Regions from separate parts of the Erwinia sp. PME.40.26/001 genome, predicted to be linked through region 3. Evidence: riboswitches for the same ligand, from Rfam matches in the RefSeq annotation. Region 3 holds a riboswitch; each other region holds the start of a gene.
The links. Region 3 has a riboswitch for thiamine pyrophosphate ahead of thiB (thiamine ABC transporter substrate binding subunit). Riboswitches for the same ligand answer to the same signal wherever they lie in the genome.

Region 1 (6,604 bases), on a different contig from region 3:
ACTGAGACCATAATGATGAAAAAACATCATTCTCGTAGTTATCCGCTGTTGAGCGCCCTGCTGTTCTTCTTCTTTGTGAGCTGGTCCTCCTCCAGCTCGCTGTTTTCCATCTGGCTGCATCAGGAAGTGGGGATGCGGGCCTCGGACACCGGGATTATTTTCTCTGTGCTGTCGGTGTCGGCGCTGTGCGCGCAGGTCTGCTACGGCTTTATTCAGGATCGGCTGGGCTTACGGAAAAACCTGTTGTGGTACATGACCGCCCTGTTGATCCTCTCCGGCCCGGCTTTCTTACTGTTCGGCTACCTGCTGAAAATCAATATTTTAGCCGGCAGCATCTTTGGCGGACTGTTCGTGGGCATGACCTTTAACGGCGGCATCGGCGTGCTGGAATCTTATACCGAGCGCGTGGCACGGCAGAGCACCTTTGAGTTTGGTAAAGCCCGCATGTGGGGTTCGCTGGGCTGGGCGGTGGCGACCTTCTTCGCCGGGCTGCTGTTTAATCTCAACCCGAAACTCAACTTCCTGGTGGCCTCCTGCTCTGGCGTGGTGTTCTTTATTCTGCTGGCGCGGCTTAACGTCAGCACCCCCGCCAGCCTGGAAAAGCTGGAGACCGGCATCAGTAAAGTGACCCTGGAAGATGCCCTGCGCTTACTGACCCTGCCCCGCTTCTGGGCGCTGGTGTTCTTCGTGGTCGGCACCTGTATTTACGGGGTGTACGATCAGCAGTTCCCGGTCTACTTCGCCTCCCAGTTCCCCACCCTGCGCGAAGGCAATGCCATGTTCGGCTACCTGAACTCCTTCCAGGTCTTTCTGGAAGCCGCCGGCATGTTCTGCGCCCCGTGGCTGGTAAACCGTATCGGCGCTAAAAACGGGCTGATCTTTGCCGGGATGGTGATGGCGCTGCGCATGGTGGCGTCAGGTATGGTGGAAGGCCCGCTGCTGATTTCCATCACCAAACTGCTGCACGCGCTGGAACTGCCGGTGCTGCTGGTGTCCATTTTTAAATACAACAGCCTGCATTTTGACAAACGCCTCTCCTCAACCCTGTACCTGGTGGGCTTTGCCTGCACCAGCTCGGTGATTGCAACGGTATTGTCCCCGCTGGCGGGCTACAGCTACGAGAAATATGGCTTTGCTCAGTCCTACCTGATCATGGGGCTGATGGTGTTCTGCACCACCTTTTTCTCCGTCTTCCTGCTGCGTAATCAGAAATCCTTATCAGAAGGCGCGCCTCCGGCCCCTTCTTCCCCCTCACTACTCAAGAGTGAACAATCATGACATGTCGACTTGAAGATGCTGAACAGGCGCTGATCCGCCAGCGCGACCAGATTACCCTCCGCTGGTATCCCCGTTATCATCTTGCTCCCCAGGCGGGATGGATGAACGACCCGAACGGGCTGGTATGGTTTGACGGCTGGTATCACGCCTTTTATCAGCATCATCCCTACTCCACGCAGTGGGGGCCGATGCACTGGGGCCACGCGCGCAGCCTTGACCTGGTCAACTGGGAGCATTTGCCCGTCGCCCTGGCACCGGAAGGGCCGGAAGATAAAGACGGCTGCTTTTCCGGTTCAGCGGTGGTCAACGGGGATGAGCTGGCGCTGATTTACACCGGCCATAAATTTCACGGCGACCCCTCCAGTGACGATAACCTTTACCAGGTGCAGTGCCTGGCCACCAGCCGGGATGGCATCCACTTCAGCCGTCAGGGTCAGGTGCTGGATACCCCTGCCGGGCTGCATCACTTCCGCGATCCTAAAGTGTGGCGGGAAGGGCGGCACTGGTACATGGTGGTCGGTGCCCGTGAAGCGCATACCGGGCAGGTCAGGCTTTACCGTTCTGACGATCTGCACCGCTGGGAAGATGCCGGAATACTGGCTGAGGCCCCGCCGCACCTCGGCTTTATGTGGGAGTGCCCGGACTTCTTCACCCTGGCAGGCAAACAGATCCTGCTGATGTCCCCCCAGGGCATCCAGGCCCGGGGCTATGACCACCGCAACCTGTTCCAGAGTGGTTATATTGTCGGCCACTGGCAGCCGGGAGCCGACTTTACCCAAGAGGGCGACTTCACCGAACTGGATCGCGGCCATGATTTTTATGCCCCGCAGACCTTCGTCACACCGGATGGCCGCCGGATAGTGATGGCGTGGATGAACACCTGGGAATCAGCGATGCCAGAGCAGCAGGACGGCTGGTGCGGCATGCTTACCCTGCCCCGGGAGCTCACCCTGACGGCCGATCATCGTCTGCAGATGACCCCGGCGCGAGAGGTGGAATGCCTGCGCCAGAGCTGGCACCCGTGGCCTGCCGGGAAGCTAAAAAACCAGCAGCAGTGCGTCATGGAAAATTGTGAAATCAGTGAGGTACTCATCAGCTGGAACCGGGCCACCAGCGATGCGGAACAGTATGGCATCAGCCTGTCAGACGGTCTGCGCCTGTATGTCGACAGCCAGTCCCAGCGCCTGTTGCTGGCACGTCACTATCCGCTATGCGGTCTGAGTGGCGAACGTAGCGTCGCGCTCCCTGCCGGGGATACGCTCTCCCTGCGCATCTTCTTTGACCGCTCCTCGGTGGAAGTGTTTGTCAACGATGGCGAAGCCTGCCTGACCAGCCGTATTTTCCCCGGGCAGCGTCAGCTGTCGCTGTTTGCCTGGTCCGGCAGCGCGGACGTCACCGCGTGTGGAGCCTGGGACTTAGCCTGACGCACTGCCCTGCTGCTCACCCGTGACCACGGGTGAGCCTTTTGCCTCCCTACAAAATCATGTGCAAGGAATTCATCGATGAAAATAGCCGTCGGGATGATGCTGTGCGCCGGGATCTTTCCGGTCACCCTGTTTGCTGAAAGTACCTTAACCGTTGAACAGCGTTTTTTATTACTCGAAGCGCGTTTGAAAAAGGCAGAAAACCGCGCCGACCGGGCAGAAGCGGAAATGGTGAAATTAAAACAGAACACCCGGGGGGATAACGCCGCCACCGCCCACGCGGGCACCGCTCGCCCCCTCGACGTGAGCCTGAACACCCCGGCGGAACTGCGTTTTTATGGCGATGTGGAATTTAATGGCGACGCGGCCAGCCGCACGGGCAGCCTGACATCGTTAAAAACCAGCAGCAATAAAAGCTGGGCTCCCGGCAATAAAGAACGCTGGGATATTAACGGCCGCATACTGTTAGGCGTGGAGGGGATCCGCCAGGGTACTGAGGGGAAATATGCCGGATTCAACGTTCAGCCGCTGGCCGATATTCGCGGAAAAATGAATCTGGACGATGCGGCTTTCTTTTTCGGTCAGAAAGACCACTGGCAGGTGAAGACCGGGCGGTTTGAAGCCTGGGATATGTTTCCCCTCAATCAGGACACCTTTATCGAATACTCGGGCAATACCGCTAACGATCTGTACAGCGACGGCTACGGCTATATCTACATGATGAAGGAGGCGCGTGGCCGCAGTAACAGCGGCGGTAACCTGCTGCTGAGCCAAACCTGGGATAAGTGGTACGTTGAAGTGAACACCCTGATTGAGGATGGCAGCGCGCTGTATGTGGATCAGCGTTATCACGGCCGCACGATGGAAAACCAGAAAAATGTGATGTACGTGCGCCCGGTCGTGGCATGGCGATCCGATATCTGGTCCGTCGCCGCCGCCATGGAAAGCAATATCGTGAATAACGCCTATGGCTATACCGACCGTGACGGCCGCTGGCGCGATCAGTCGGAGCGCACCGGCTACGGGCTGACCATGACGTGGAATACGTTAAAGAACAACCCGCAGAATGGCACCGTGGTGAACGTGAATACGGCCTATATGGATGCCCGGGAGGAAACCGACTTTAGCGCCGGGATTAATGCTCTCTGGCATCGTGTCGAACTGGGCTATATCTACGCCCATAATAATATCACGGAATTCTCAGCGTCCGGTGTCAGTGAGGAGTGTACCGCTGACTGCGCTATCTTCCAGCCGGGGCGCTACGACATTCATACCCTGCATACCTCCTGGCAGCTTCCCGATATCCTCGATATGCCCAACTTCACGGTCTATCTTGGCGGTTACGCGTCATGGCTGAATGCCGCCGATGACGATCGGGGAAATCATCAGCCACGTTACGGCGCACGCGTGCGGGCGAAATACCTCTTTTAACGCTGACGTCACCGCCAGGCACGCCTGGCGGTTCCCCAGCCCCCGCTTAGTTACGCCATCCCAGCCCTGGCGCCACATGCTTAAGGATCGCTTCAATGGTGTGTGCGCAGTAATCCACCCCCAGCTGATTCGGCACGGTGAGCAGCAGCGTATCGGCTTCGGCAATCGCTTCGTCCTGCGCCAGCTGTTCAATCAGCCGGTCAGGTTCTGCGGCGTAGCTGCGGCCAAAAATCGCCCGGGTTTTCTCATCAAGATACCCCACCTTATCCCCTTCTTTACCGCTGTTGCCGAAGTACGCCCGATCCTTCTCGTTCACCAGCGCAAAAATACTGCGGCTGACCGAGACGCGCGGCGTACGCAGGTGTCCCGCGGCTTTCCACGCTTCACGATAGGCGCGGATTTGTGCCGCCTGCTGAATGTGGAAAGGTTCGCCGGTTTCATCATCCTTCAGCGTCGAGCTTTGCAGATTCATCCCCAGCCTGGCCGCCCACACCGCCGTGGCATTGGAGCCCGCCCCCCACCAGATGCGGTCGCGCAGCCCTTCAGAGAACGGCTCCACGCGCAGCATGCCCGGCGGGTTAGGAAACATCGGCTGCGGGTTCGGTTTGGCAAAGCCTTCGCCGCGCAGCACATCCAGCAGCACTTCGGTGTGATGACGCGCCATATCCGACTCGTTTTCCCCTTCCGCAGGCTGATAGCCAAAATAGCGCCAGCCGTCGATCACCTGTTCAGGGGAACCCCGGCTGATGCCCAGCTGCAGACGCCCCCCTGAAATCAGGTCAGCGGAACCGGCATCTTCCGCCATATACATCGGGTTCTCGTAACGCATATCGATCACCCCGGTGCCAATCTCAATGCGCCGGGTTTTCGCCCCGACGGCGGCCATCAGCGGGAAGGGTGAACTTAACTGACGGGCGAAGTGGTGGACGCGAAAATACGCGCCGTCTGCGCCGAGCTCTTCCGCCGCCACGGCCAGGTCGATAGACTGTAGCAGGGCGTCAGCGGCTGAACGGGTGCCGGACTGCGGGGACGGTGTCCAGTGACCGAATGACAGGAATCCAATACTTTTCATAGGGTTTCTCAACAGGATAAAACGAATCAATTCAGTATAAGTACGCGCTATCTCGCCAGCTGGCAAGGATTGCTATCCAAAATGAATTATCGTATAACAATTCACTCCGAGGGGTGTCCTGTATGGGCTGAGATGGCGTAATAAGCCGAACCCTTTGAACCTGATCTGGGTCATGCCAGCGAAGGGACGGGTAGGCATTATTCTCGCCTGATCACACCTCCGCGCACCTGGATCGCCACTTAAATGAGGGGATTCTGTGTCGAACACCATTGAGCCTGTCGATTTCAGCCACGGCCTGTACGGACGTTTACGCCAGCAGGCGGGCAACGACTGGCAGGACTATGTGGCGCATCCGTTTATTCAGCAGCTCTCAACGGGCACGCTGCCCGAAACCGCCTTTCGCCGCTATCTGACCCAGGATTACCTGTTTCTGATCCACTTTGCCCGTGCCTGGGCGCTGCTGGTCAGCAAGCTGCGCACGCTGCCGGAGATGCGTGCCGCTACCGCCTCGCTCAATGCCATTGTCAGCGAACTGCCGCTGCACGTCCGCTACTGCGAGAGCTGGGGGCTGAACGAGGCACAGATGGCCGCTGAACCGGAGGCGGCAGAAACCATGAACTACACCCGCTACGTGCTGGATATCGGTCACTCAGGGGATGCGCTGGATCTGCTGGCCGCCCTGCTCCCCTGTGTGGCAGGGTATGCCGAAATCGGCCTGGGCCTGCTGGCCTCCCCCCGCACGGTGCTGGCAGGCAGCCCTTACGCTTCCTGGATCCGCAACTATGCGGACCCGGACTACCTGACCGGGGTACGTGCCGCCCTTGCACTGCTGGAAACGGTCGGCCAGCAGCGGGGAGCCGGCAGCCGCTTCCCTGCCCTGTCCGAGATTTTTACCACCGCTACCCGCCTGGAGTCGGCTTTCTGGCAGATGGGACTCAACGCGGTACCGACCCCGTGACCGCCCATTCCGCTTCGCCACCGCCGGGCATCGCGGTTCGCCATCTGACGCTGCGCTTCGGCCCGCGCCCGCTCTTCAGCGATCTCAGCGTGGATATTCCCGCCGGGCGTTTTGTTGCGCTGCTGGGGGCCAGCGGCTGCGGCAAAACCAGCCTGCTGAAGATCATTGCCGGGCTGCTCCCGCCCGATGCCGGTTCGGTCTGCGGCAGCGACGGCCTGCCGCTGGCCGGGCGCATCGCCTGGATGGGTCAGAAAGATCTGCTTTATCCGTGGCTGTCGATCCGCGACAACGTCACCCTCGGCGCGCGGCTGCGCAGGGAGCCCGTTGACAGTGCCCGGGCTGACCACCTGCTGGCGCGCGTCGGGCTGCACGACTATGCCGGCCTTCATCCCGCCGCCCTCTCCGGCGGCATGCGCCAGCGTGCGGCCATCGCCCGCACCC
Region 2 (6,604 bases), on a different contig from region 3:
CTTTCCCTCTTTTCCTATTTGTGTACTTTTCTGGCTGGTCAGATCGCCTTCAACAACGCCATTAATAGTAATATTATTTTCATTAGTAATTTCGCCGCGTAATACCGTCCCGATAGAGATAACGGTTTCTTTCGTACTGTTATCGTCGTTTAAAGAAGAAGGCAAAAGGGTACTGGGTTCTGCTTTGGCGGGTGAAGGCAATTTTTCAGTGGCTCGTTCTTCTTCTTTCCTGTTGAAATTAAACACGTTTGTCATCATCCTTTTTGTATACAGACTCGAAATTATTAGCAGCAGGCTGAAACACGCCATGCCAGCCAAAGAGAGCAATAAGACCGTCCTTGTCGAAAGCAGAAAGGCAATAATGCTCATACCCCAGCAGAGCCAGACGCCCCACAGACAACCTTGTTTTTTTGTTTCAGACATTATCTTGATTTGCCATATGCGAAAACACCTTTCCCTGGTTCAGTCATGCCCCCTGATGAATCAGTCCGGAATAGAATTTAGCTGATTTTTTTACACAAAAAAGCGTGATCTGTAAAAAAAGATAACACATAAATCCCGTTAAACTGATGCCATGGGTAATATAGTGCAGGCGTAATCCGGCGTTAATAAAATCTCATTCAATAACGGATTCTATAACTTGTTTACCGCACAGGATGATATTTGAAATTATCGAAGAGATAAAGCCAGATACGCCGGTCATTTTTTACAGTAAACCATTCTCTCCTGGTCCTTTACGCATTTAACCAGGAGAATATATCGCAAATATAAAATATTATGGCAACGACAATATTATTGTCGGAATTATTCCGCCTCTGTGCGACACAATGCAACGGTATCTTCAATCAGCCGACGGGCGACAGTGCCAGCCGGGGGCAGCGGTGGCAGCGCATCAAAGCGATACCAGCCAGCGGAGATCAGCTCTTTTGGATCGATATGGATATCGCCAGCGTCATAGTCAGCCATAAACGCCATCATCAGTGACTGTGGGAAAGGCCAGGGCTGTGAAGAGACGTAACGTAAATTCTTCACCGTGATCCCACTCTCTTCCATCACTTCGCGTGCCACCGTCTGCTCAAGGGTTTCGCCCACTTCCACAAAACCGGCCAGTACCGTGAAAATACCGTTGCGGTGTCGGGTGTGCTGCGCCAGCAATATTTCCTCACCACGGCGGATAGCCACAATGATACAGGGGGCGATTTGCGGGTAGTAACGCTGGCGACAGTGGCTGCACAGACAGGCCCACTCTGTTTTACTGTGGTGCATCTCATGGCCACAGTAACCGCACCACTGGTGAGAACGGTAAAATTCAGCCAGCTGGATGCCGCGTCCGACCAGCTGGAACAGGCCGCTGTCCTGATCGATCAACTGCCGTAACGATCCCATTTCGTGAGGCCGGGTATCGCGGATCAACCATACCGTTTCCCCCTGCCACTCTCCAATTGGCGATCCCCGCGATCCTGCCAGACCCAGTAAACCCGCATTACCTTGAGGAAGTTCACCTTTTGGTAACCAAATTTTATGTTCGTGGCTGACAATCCACCAGCCAGCGTCTACGCTTAAAATTTCCTGTTCCATCATTTTGCTCATCATCCTCAGCTTAAAGACTGGATTGAGGTCAGACGTTAAAATATAACACTCACGGAGTTGAACATGCTTAACCAGTTGGAAGTCCTCACCGCGCGCGTTGGCGGGTGCAGTGAACTGGTAGACTTTTGTCTGCGCTCACGTAAGCAGTTGCTGGTTACCTATTATCAAATGGCTGGCATTAAGCCTAACAAGGAAACGCTGACGACGCTCGATGAAAACGCGCTGGATCTGTTCTGCCAGAATCTGGTGGATTATCTTTCTACGGGCCACTTCACCGTTTATGAACGCTTTATCAAAGAGCTGGAAGGTACAGAGCAGCTGGCAAAAGCAGCGGTTATCTACCCCTCCCTAAAGGCGAATACCGAGCTGATCATGCAGGTTTATGATTCCCATCTGGAAACCGCTATCGATCATGATAATTATCGCGAATTCCAGCATGCCCTGTCGGTTGTCGGTGAAGCGCTGGAGGCGCGTTTTACTCTGGAGGATAAGTTCATCAAGCTGGCACTGGAAAAAAGTGCGGAAAATCAGGAAGCGGCTAACGCCTGTACGCTTGCGCGTCCGGCCTGACAGCGGCTGCCCTCTAAACTTCTTGTCGTTTCCTTAAAGCCCCATTATGCTGAATGGGCTGTCAGGGTAAGGCATGCCTTGCCCTTTCAGAATTCATTTTGTGGTTTAAGCGTCGTCCGGACGGCGTGCGTACCTTAGGGTATGTGAGCATCCCGGGCGCAGGATGGCAAACAAGGCCGCTTAAAATACACTATTCTTCTTGTCGGAGTGCCCTTAGGGGCTGAGACCGTTAATTCGGGATCCGCGGAACCTGATCAGGTTAGTACCTGCGAAGGGAACAAGAGTAAATGCTAAAACGCTGTGAAACGATTTCTCTCACGACGTTCTTATTACTCCCGCCTCCAGGCAAGCAAACTTCCCGTTTATTATCAGGAAATTGCTATGTCTACCCATGAAAAACCTGTCACAGAGAAAAAAAACCGTCGTCGCCAACAGCGGGCGGAAGCACAACAGTTTATTGATTCCCTGCGCGGTACCGCTTTTCCCCATTCAAAACGGATCTACCTGACCGGCTCGCAGCCGGATATCCGCGTACCGATGCGTGAAATACAACTCAGTCCAACCACCGTAGGCGGAAGTCACGATCGCCCGCTGCTGGAGGAAAATGAGCCGGTGCCGGTGTACGATACGGCGGGCCCTTACGGCGATCCGGACGCCACCATTAATGTTCATGCCGGCCTGCAAAAATTACGCAGCAACTGGATCTTTCAGCGCAGTGATACCGGGCTGGTCAGTGAGGTCAGTTCGACATTTACGCAGCAACGCCTGGCCGACGAAGGACTGGATCATCTCCGCTTTGAGCATCTGCCCCGTCCACGCCGTGCACTACCGGGTCGCTGTGTGACCCAGATGCACTATGCCCGCCAGGGCATAGTGACGCCGGAAATGGAGTATATCGCCCTGCGTGAAAATATGGGCCGGGAGCGGATCCGCAGTGAAGTGCTGCTGCAGCAGCATCCCGGGCACAGCTTCGGCGCGCATCTGCCCGACACTATTACCCCCGAGTTTGTCCGTCAGGAGGTTGCCAGCGGACGTGCCATTATCCCGGCCAATATTAATCACCCGGAATCAGAGCCGATGATTATTGGCCGAAACTTTCTGGTGAAGGTAAACGCCAATATCGGTAACTCTGCGGTCAGCTCTTCTATTGAGGAGGAAGTGGAAAAACTGGTGTGGTCGGTTCGCTGGGGGGCCGATACGGTCATGGATCTGTCTACCGGCCGCTATATACATGAAACCCGCGAGTGGATCCTGCGCAACAGCCCGGTTCCCATTGGCACGGTGCCCATTTACCAGGCGCTGGAAAAGGTGAACGGCGTGGCGGAGGATCTGAGCTGGGCTATCTTCCGCGATACCCTGTTGGAACAGGCTGAACAAGGGGTCGATTACTTTACAATCCATGCTGGCGTCCTGCTGCGCTACGTGCCCATGACGGCAAAACGCCTGACCGGCATCGTCTCGCGCGGTGGATCCATCATGGCAAAATGGTGCCTGTCACACCACCAGGAGAGCTTCCTCTATCAGCATTTTCGCGATATCTGTGAAATCTGCGCGGCCTATGATATCTCACTGTCACTGGGGGACGGACTGCGTCCGGGCTCCATCCAGGATGCTAACGATGAAGCGCAGTTTGCCGAACTGCGCACGCTGGGCGAGCTGACCAAAATCGCCTGGGAATATGATGTTCAGGTGATGATTGAAGGACCCGGCCACATCCCGATGCAGATGATCCGCGTCAATATGACAGAACAGCTCGAACACTGTCATGAAGCCCCGTTTTATACCCTGGGCCCCCTGACCACAGATATTGCTCCAGGTTACGACCATTTTACCTCCGGTATCGGTGCCGCGATGATCGGCTGGTTTGGCTGCGCGATGCTGTGCTACGTGACGCCGAAAGAGCATCTCGGCCTGCCGAATAAAGAGGATGTGAAGCAGGGGCTGATCACCTATAAGATCGCTGCCCATGCAGCCGACCTTGCCAAAGGCCACCCCGGGGCACAGATCCGTGATAATGCGATGTCAAAAGCCCGCTTTGAATTCCGCTGGGAAGATCAGTTTAATCTGGCCCTCGACCCGCATACCGCCCGGGCATATCACGATGAAACCCTGCCGCAGGAGTCAGGGAAAGTGGCCCATTTCTGCTCGATGTGTGGCCCCAAATTTTGCTCAATGAAGATCACCCAGGAAGTACGTGAATATGCTGCCCGCCAGGAGGCCGAAGCGCATCCCGTCACGGTCGGTATGGCACAGATGTCCGGGGCATTTCGCCAACGTGGCGGCGAACTTTATCATCCCGCCGACGCCCTGAAACCAGAGGAAAAAATATGAATCGTGGCGCTTTCCCCCCTACCGCAGCACAGTTAGGCCTTTATCCTGTCGTGGACTCGGTGGAATGGATTGCCCGCCTGCTGGATGCCGGCGTTCGCACCCTTCAGCTGCGCATGAAAGACCGTGCAGAACATGAAGTCGAACAGCAGATTATTGATGCTATTGCTCTGGGTAAGCGCTATCAGGCGCGCCTGTTTATCAATGACTACTGGCGGCTGGCGATAAAACATCAGGCCTACGGTGTCCATCTCGGTCAGGAGGATCTGGATATTGCTGACCTGGATGCGATTCACGCAGCCGGGCTGCGCCTGGGGTTGTCAACGCATGACGATGCCGAGCTGGACAGGGCGCTGGCCGAGCAGCCCTCTTATATAGCCCTGGGGCATGTGTTTCCCACCCGGACAAAAGTTATGCCGTCTGCGCCACAGGGTCTGGCAGAGTTGACCCGCCATCTGCGGCGGTTGCAGGGGGTATCCACCGTGGCGATCGGCGGTATCAGTCTCGATCGCGCACCGCAGGTGCTGGCCACGGGGGTAGGCAGCATTGCCGTGGTCAGTGCTATTACCCAGGCCAGTGACTGGCGGGCCGCCACCCGCCAGCTGCTTGACCTGGTGGAACCACACACTGCCCACCGGCGTTAATGTTTTCCCTTGCTCTGGACGCATTGCCGCAAAAAATTGTCGCCGCCGGTAACGCCGTTAAACAAGGTGGAAGACGCTACGCAGGCTGAAGGATTGCTACTTTTCACTGCTGCCTGGCCCGCTATAGTGACAGCGCGGGTGACAATGCGGTCATCTGCCAGGGTCAGTACCCTTCCTTCTCGCTGACCCTGCCTTCTCCCGTCTCTCCCCGAGTGGAGGGCTCCGCCACCGCTGGACAGCACAGCATGGCACGTTCGACGGCCTCGCCCAGAATTTCCAGGGCGCGATCGGTTTTATCGGTAAACGGCTGGGCATAGCTGAGGCGCAGGCAGTTGCGGTATTTTCCTGATGCGGAGAACAGGGAGCCGACAGCGATCTGAATATGGGATGCCCGCAGATCCTGATTGAGCCGCAACGCATCGAAAGGCTCTGGCAGCTCAACCCAGAGCAGAAATCCCCCCTGCGGCCGCGTCAGGCAGATGCCACAGGGGAAATGATGGCGAACCCGCCGCGTGAAGATCTCAAAGTTGCGCTGATAGTCACTGCGCATTCGCCGCAGATGGGGCTGATAATAGCCCTGACGGATAAACGCGGCCACGGCCATCTGCGTCTGCGTGACCGTGGAGCCGGTGCTGATGTATTTCATATGCAACACGCGGTCAAAATAACGCCCCGGAGCCACCCAGCCCACGCGCAGGCCTGGCGCCAGCGTTTTAGAAAAGGAACTGCACAGCAGCACCCGACCATCCATATCCAGCGACTTGATGGTTATCGGGCGCGGATACTCAAATGCCAGCTCGCCGTAGACATCATCTTCAATAATGGCGGCATCAAAGCGCTGTGCCAGCGTCAGTAAGGCCTGCTTACGCTGTGCCGGCATCACGAATCCCAGCGGGTTGTTGCAGTTGGGGACCACCACCACAGCGTTGATCGGCCACTGCTCAAACGCCAGCTCCAGGGCTTCCAGACTGATGCCGGTGACCGAATCCGTCGGGATTTCGATTGCGCGGATGCCGAATCCGCGCAGCGTTTGCATGGTGCCATGAAAAGCCGGGGACTCGACGGCAATAATATCGCCCGGCTGACAGATTGCTCTGATCGACACGGACAGGGCCTCATGGCAGCCCGTAGTGATCACAATGTCATCTGCCGTCAGCTGACAGCCGCTGTCAATCATCAGGCGTGCGACCTGTTCGCGAAGCTCCGGCACGCCATAAAGATTGTCATAACTCAGCAGGCGGGGATCCTGTTGCTGGCCCAGACGGCTGATAATTTTCCACAATGGCTTGAGGGTGGGGGCATCAATACAGGGCATACCGCTGCCCAGCTGCAGCATATCTTTATCCAGGCGAGCGTTGAGCAGATCCATCACCGCATCCCACTGGGTAATCTCTACAGGACGCTGTACCGGACGGGTGATCGGCGGTAGCGGGGGCGCGGCTTTACGGGGGGTGACAAAATAACCGGAGCGC
Region 3 (6,604 bases):
AGCGTCTGCCCCCACAGCAGGCGCTGGCGCTGGCGCAGTTCACGGCTGCTCCATAGCAGCATCAGCGTCAGCACCACGCTGAGGACCCCAGCGCCCAGGGCAATGCGCAACGAGGTGAACGTCGCCTGCCACAGTGCGGGCTGGTGCAGGACGCCGCCAAACCCCTGATTCATTCCGTCGGCCACCACCGCCAGCAGCGGTGGCAGGATCAGCAACAGCATGCTGGCGATCATCAGTCCGTCAAGCAGGCGGGCGCGACCGCTGTCCTGCGGGTTACGCCAGCCCCCGAGGCTGTCACTCCCCGTCGGCAATACCTTACTCAGGCGCTGGCTTAACATCACGAGCCCGAGGCAGCACACCATCTGTATCAGCGCCAGCAGGGCGGCCCGCCCGGGATCGTAATCAAAACTCAGCGCCTGGAAGATCGCCAGCTCAATGGTGGTCGCTCGCGGCCCGCCCCCGAGGGACAGCACGGTGGCAAAGCTGGCAAAGCACAGCATGAAGATCAGTGCCCCGGCAGGCAGAAGCTGACGCCGCAGCCACGGCCATTCGACAAGGCGAAAATGCGCCCAGCCACTCAGCCCCAGCTGGGCGGCGATCTGTCGCTGTTCAGCGGGGATCTGCTGTAAGGCCTGGAGCAGCAGGCGCGTAGCCAGCGGCAGATTAAAGAAGACATGGGCCAGCAGGATCCCCTGCAGGCCATAGGGAGTGAATGAGTAGCCAACGCCGAGCAGGGCGCAAAGCTGCGCCAGCCAGCCGCTGCGGCCGTACACGCTGAGAAGACCAAACACGGCCACCAGTACCGGCAGTACCAGCGTCATAGCACACAGCCGCAGCAACGTGCCACGTCCGGGGAAGCGACGGCGGTAAAGCGCACGCGCCACGGGAATAGCCGGGAGTACCGACAGCAATGCCGACAGCAGCGCCTGCCAGAAAGAGAAGCGCAGCACGTGCCACAGGTAGCTGTCCTGCCACAGTCCGCGCCAGTCCGTGGCGGGCGCGTTTTGCCACAGGGCGAAAAACGCCAGCAGGGCCACGCTGACCAGCAGCAGGCCGGCCAGCAGGCCCGGGACTAACCAGCCGGGAATTAGCGGCTGACGGCGCGTTGCCATGCACTAATCCACTGGCTGCGCTGGGTGGCAACGTCCTGCGGGCTGAACTGCAACGAAATGGCCGGCACGGTCAGGGTGTTGAACCCTTCTGGCAGCGCGGTATGGGTAGCCGGATACATCCAGTTGCCGGTAGCAATGGTTTTCTGGAAGGGTTGTGTCATCACGAATTGCATAAATGAGTGTGCCAGCTCAGGCTGCTTACTGGCTTTTAACTGCCCGGCCACCTCAACCTGCAGATAGTGGCCTTCACTGAAGTTTGCCGCGGCATACTGATCTTTCTTCTCTTCAATCAGATGATAAGCAGGCGAGGTCGTGTAACTGAGCACCATATCACTTTCCCCTTTCAGGAACAGACCGTAGGCCTCACTCCATCCTTTCGTCACGGTGACGGTCTTCTTCGCCAGTTGCTGCCAGGCTTCCGGGCTCTTATCGCCGTAAACTTTCTGCATCCACAGCAGCAGGCCAAGCCCAGGAGTGCTGGTGCGCGGATCTTCATAAATCACCTTCAGAGGACGGTCGCTCTCGACCAGCTCCTTCAGGCTTTTCGGCGGGTTCTGCAGTCTGGTTTTATCATAAACAAAAGCAAACCAGCCGTAGTCATAGGGGACAAATGTTGTGTTCGTCCAGCCGCCCGGCACCGTAGCGTGGCGGGTGTCTACCTTTGACGGCGCAAACAGGCCGGTTTTTTCGGCGGCATCCAGCAGATTGTTATCCAGCCCCAGCACCACGTCGGCCTTGCTGTTTTTGCCTTCCATACGCAGGCGATTGAGCAGCGAGACGCCGTCTTCCAGTGCGACGAATTTCAGCTCACAGTTGCACTGCGCTTCGAAGGCTTTTTTAATCGCCGGCCCCGGCCCCCATTCGGCAGAGAAGGAGTCATAGGTGTAAACCGTCAGGGTATCTTTCGCCGCGAGGGCAGGCAGGGAAAACAGCGCCAGCAGAGGGAGTAATTTTTTCAACACTTTGCGTTCCTTTAAGGGAAAATGCGCAAAGGATCTGAGTCAGTGACACTCTCAAATCCCTACGCCGGTATGATCCGGATCAGGTTCGACGGGTTTTTCTCAGCGAAAACATGCTGCACAGACATTGACCCGGCGTCGGGCAATGTCTCAGCAGGGTGTTCGCACCCCGTTGAGAACGGCCTATTCTAGTGGTTTCGTCTTTGTTACGAAAGCGTCATGATTCGGGCGGCGCGAACCAGGCTGATTTAAAGTCAAACCAGCCGAGGGTATTCATGCGTACGCCGCGCATGCTTCGCTGGCCGTGCAGCAGCAGCCAGTGATGGAACAGGGGATGCAGATAGTTACTGTCTATCAGCTGTTTGCTCCAGTCAGCCAGCGGCAGGGTCTGTTCGCGCCACTGCCGCGCATCGTTTTCCCAGTCGGTGGGCACACAGTGGTGCATCAGCGGGATCTCATACAGCAGCGAAAACAGGGAAAACTCTAGCGGCAGCGTGAAGTTGGCGCTGCCCAGCCAGATGTCACTTTCCGCCTCACCGCGATACCAGCTTTCGTAGTCAATTTCCTGGGTGATGAGCGTGACGCCGTGCGTGGCAAGGATCGGCCCCAGCGCGTTGGCGATCCCCTGATGCTCGATATGATCGCTGTACCAGGTGATGGTCAGTGAGGTCAGCCCTGCGGGTTTTTCTGCGGTCGCCATTGAGCGTCGGTGATGCCAGCGCGGCAGCAGCCCGTAAGCCGGGAACCAGTAGCGCTGATAGGCGATGCCGCTGTGGTTAAGCAGGGCAATCGGGTTAAAAATGGTGCTGATCCAGCGGCGCAGCTGTTCATTGCGCCCCTGCTCAGAGCGCTGGTCGAACATCAAAAAATAGCAGCCCTCTTCCAGACGACTCTCTTCCGACTTCTCATCGGTATTTTCGCTCTGCAGTTTGACCCCGGAGTAGACCAGCTCATCGCTGATCTCCGGCAGGACCCAGATATTGACCTCATCTATCAGCGCCCGGTAGCCGAAATAGTCATCAAAGGCGGAAATACGCAGCTGGCTGTGCTGATTGCGTTCCACCGCGTAAGCCCCGGTGCCGACCGGCTGACGGGCAAAGTTGCGCATATGCGGCCACTCTTTTGGCAGGATCATGGCGCTGACGCTGCCCAGCAGCCACGGCAGCCAGTTATCGGGCTGGTGCAGATAAATATCCAGCGTCCACGGCGTGTGGCACTCAATCCGGTCTAAATGGCTGTAAAGCGGCTGCGTTTTCAGGCGTTCCAGGCTGGCAATGACATCGTCGACATCCAGCTCACGGCCGTGATGAAAGTGGATCGCCGGGCGCAAAAAGAAGCGCCAGTGATCCGGTGCAATCTGCTGCCAGTGGTGGGCAATATCCGGCTCGATTTCCCCGTTTTCCTCATTTATTCGCGCCAGCCCGTTAAAAATCTGCCGGGCAAGGTGAGTTTCAGAGCGACGCAGCGGCGTTCCGGGCAGCAGATTGAGCAGGGGACGATAGTAGAGCACGCGAAGAATGTGTTTTCCCTGACGGAAACTGCGGCCCAGATGGGAGAGCAGCATCTGGCGCACGCGATTTTTATCGCCGACTAACTGCACCAGCTGATCGATGCGATCCTGTTCCAGCAGATCCTCAGCCCGCTGTTGTTGCAGCGCCAGCCCGGTATAGCGGAAGGTCAGACGCGATCGCTTACCGCGCCCGGCCTCGGCCTGCCACTCCAGCCACCCCTGTTCCTGCATGGCATTCAGCAGGTTGCGCATATGGCGGCGTGAGCAGCTGAGTTGTACCGCCAGATCGCTGAGGGTGGTCTCCTGAGGCTGACCATCGCAGCACTGCCAGAGCCGGATAAATTGCTGCTGTAAACGGGGTGAGGACATAAAAGAGGAACCCTGTGTTAAAAGCTGTCTGTTTTTCCTGCCTTATATTACGGTGATAATGGCTGCAGATGAAAGAGTGGGAGGCATTCATATCTGAATGGCACTTGATCATCGTTATTCATCTCCCTGCTATTAAGGGTATTCTGAGTATGGTGCTTTTCACCAGCCAGCTAGCTTCGGCATAGCTGGCTTTTTTCGTGGGTTTTCTTCTAAGCTGTGGAGTAGTTATCCGCATTGTCCCGTCACTGAGGCCTTATTCATGTCATCGCTCCTTAGCCGTCGTATCCATCCGGTGTATCTGGCATTTATGGCGGTTTCTTTTATGGTCGGCATCGCCGGTGCGCTGCAGGCCCCGACGCTGAGTCTGTTTCTCAGCCGTGAAGTCGCGGTCCGGCCATTCTGGGTGGGGTTGTTTTACACCGTCAATGCGGTCGCGGGAATTGTGGTCAGCCTGCTTCTGGCAAAGCGATCCGACACCCGGGGCGATCGGCGGATGCTGATCCTGTTCTGCTGCGTGATGGCGACAGGAAACGCGCTCCTTTTTGCCTTTAACCGTCATTATCTGACGCTGGTCACCGCTGGCGTTTTTCTCTCTGCTATCGCCAGCGTGGCGATGCCGCAAATTTTCGCGCTGGCGCGGGAATATGCAGACAGCTCAGCCCGTGAGGCGGTGATGTTCAGCTCCGTCATGCGTGCCCAGCTTTCTCTGGCCTGGGTGATTGGGCCGCCGCTCTCCTTTGCTATCGCGCTGAATTACGGTTTTACCGCCATGTTTCTGCTGGCAGGGCTGCTGTTTATGGTCTGCATTGCGCTGGTCTGGTTTACCCTGCCCTCGGTGCCGCGTGCTGCGGTATCCGCGAACGTGCCGATTACGCATATTAGCGGCTGGAAGAACCGTGATGTGCGCATGCTGTTTATCGGGTCGGTGCTGATGTGGACCTGTAACACCATGTATATCATTGATATGCCATTGTATATCAGCAGCGTGCTGGGGATGCCGGATACGCTGGCCGGGCTGCTGATGGGGACCGCGGCCGGACTGGAAATTCCGGTGATGCTGCTGGCGGGCCATTACGTGAAGCGGCTGGGTAAACGCAATATGATGCTGGTGGCGATTGGCTGCGGGGCACTGTTTTACCTTGGCCTGGTGCTGTTCCAGAGCCGGACGGCACTGATGGTGCTGCAGCTGTTTAACGCGGTGTATATCGGCATTATTGCCGGGATTGGTATGATCTGGTTCCAGGACTTAATGCCTTCCCGGCCGGGAGCAGCGACCACGCTGTTTACTAACAGTATTTCGACCGGCGTGATCCTGGCCGGGATTATTCAGGGGGCGCTGGCGGAAACCTTCGGCCATCACGCTGTCTACTGGGGCGCGTTTGGGCTGGCAGTGCTGGCGCTGGCGCTGTCATGGCGGGTGCGGGAAAAAAGAGCGATATAAGGGGGCTTCGCCACGGGTAGGCTGCAACAACAGGCCGACCCTGAACATCGCCAGGGCTGACCGTCTATTCCGGTCAGCCCGCCAAATTAACGCAGAAACGCGGGCTGTTTTTGCTCGTATGCCGTGATTTTCGCCTCGTGCTGCAGCGTCAAACCGATGGCATCCAGCCCGTTAATCAGGCAGTGGCGGCGGAAGCCGTCGATCTCAAAGGAATAGACTTTCTCACCGGCCAGCACCTGCTGTTTTTCCAGATCAACCGTAAACCGGATACCCGGCTCGTCGGCGACCCGCCGAAACATCTCATCAATTTCCTCTTCACTCAGTGTCACCAGCAGAAGCTGATTGTTGAATGAGTTATTGGCAAAGATATCGGCGAAGCCGGAGCCAATAATCGCCTGAATACCATAGTCGGTCAGCGCCCAGGGCGCATGCTCGCGTGATGATCCACAACCAAAGTTTTCCCGGGTAAGCATGATGCTGGCTCCGCTAAACGCGGGCTTATTCAGCACAAACTCCGGGTCTGAGATCTGCCCTTCGGCATCGGTGTAGCGCCAGTCAAAAAACAGATTGCGGCCAAAACCGGTGCGCGTCACCATCTGCAGGAACTGCTTAGGAATGATCGCGTCGGTATCAACGTTGGCGGCGTCCAGCGGCACCACGATACCGCTGTGTTGAGTGAATTTTTTCGCCATAAAAGTTCCTTAAATCAGCTCACGGATATCAGCAAAGTGACCGGCGACTGCAGCGGCGGCGGCCATCGCCGGGCTGACCAGATGCGTACGCCCACCGCGTCCCTGTCGGCCTTCAAAGTTGCGGTTGCTGGTGGACGCACAGCGTTCGCCCGGGCTGAGGCGGTCGTTGTTCATGGCCAGACACATAGAGCAGCCAGGCAGACGCCATTCAAATCCCGCGTCGATAAAGATTTTATCCAGACCTTCTTCTTCCGCCTGTGCCTTCACCGGGCCGGAGCCGGGCACCACGTAGCCCTGCACGCCCTGCGCAATCTTCTGTCCTTTCACCACTGCCGCCGCTGCGCGTAAATCCTCGATTCGTGAGTTGGTACAGGAGCCGATAAACACTTTATCTATCGGCACCTCGGTCAGACGGATGCCAGGTTTCAGATCCATATAAGCCAGGGCTTTTTCCGCCGAGGCGCGTTCGACCGGATCGCTGAAGGAGGCCGGATCGGGAATTGGGTCACTGACGGCAATTA

Region 1: it holds a riboswitch for thiamine pyrophosphate, as region 3 does, so the genes downstream of both, ACZ3HG_RS05260 (TenA family protein) here and thiB (thiamine ABC transporter substrate binding subunit) in region 3, are expected to answer to the same signal.
Region 2: it holds a riboswitch for thiamine pyrophosphate, as region 3 does, so the genes downstream of both, thiC (phosphomethylpyrimidine synthase ThiC) here and thiB (thiamine ABC transporter substrate binding subunit) in region 3, are expected to answer to the same signal.

The regions. Positions count from the first base shown of each region.
Region 1 covers NZ_JBVHNP010000001.1:1,066,394-1,072,997, forward strand. Annotated here, with positions in the region: gene ACZ3HG_RS05240 (MFS transporter) at 13-1,278, shown strand; gene ACZ3HG_RS05245 (glycoside hydrolase family 32 protein) at 1,275-2,702, shown strand; gene ACZ3HG_RS05250 (carbohydrate porin) at 2,781-4,133, shown strand; gene ACZ3HG_RS05255 (LLM class flavin-dependent oxidoreductase) at 4,180-5,205, opposite strand; TPP riboswitch at 5,305-5,409, shown strand; gene ACZ3HG_RS05260 (TenA family protein) at 5,474-6,163, shown strand; gene ACZ3HG_RS05265 (ABC transporter ATP-binding protein) at 6,160-6,604, shown strand, end outside.
Region 2 covers NZ_JBVHNP010000017.1:7,462-14,065, forward strand. Annotated here, with positions in the region: gene ACZ3HG_RS22750 (bactofilin family protein) at 1-423, opposite strand, end outside; gene nudC (NAD(+) diphosphatase) at 805-1,578, opposite strand; gene rsd (sigma D regulator) at 1,654-2,160, shown strand; TPP riboswitch at 2,354-2,454, shown strand; gene thiC (phosphomethylpyrimidine synthase ThiC) at 2,542-4,491, shown strand; gene thiE (thiamine phosphate synthase) at 4,488-5,132, shown strand; gene ACZ3HG_RS22775 (aminotransferase-like domain-containing protein) at 5,296-6,604, opposite strand, start outside.
Region 3 covers NZ_JBVHNP010000006.1:146,563-153,166, reverse strand. Annotated here, with positions in the region: gene thiP (thiamine/thiamine pyrophosphate ABC transporter permease ThiP) at 1-1,112, opposite strand, end outside; gene thiB (thiamine ABC transporter substrate binding subunit) at 1,088-2,074, opposite strand; TPP riboswitch at 2,113-2,253, opposite strand; gene sgrR (HTH-type transcriptional regulator SgrR) at 2,289-3,950, opposite strand; gene ACZ3HG_RS17180 (MFS transporter) at 4,210-5,391, shown strand; gene leuD (3-isopropylmalate dehydratase small subunit) at 5,478-6,083, opposite strand; gene leuC (3-isopropylmalate dehydratase large subunit) at 6,093-6,604, opposite strand, start outside.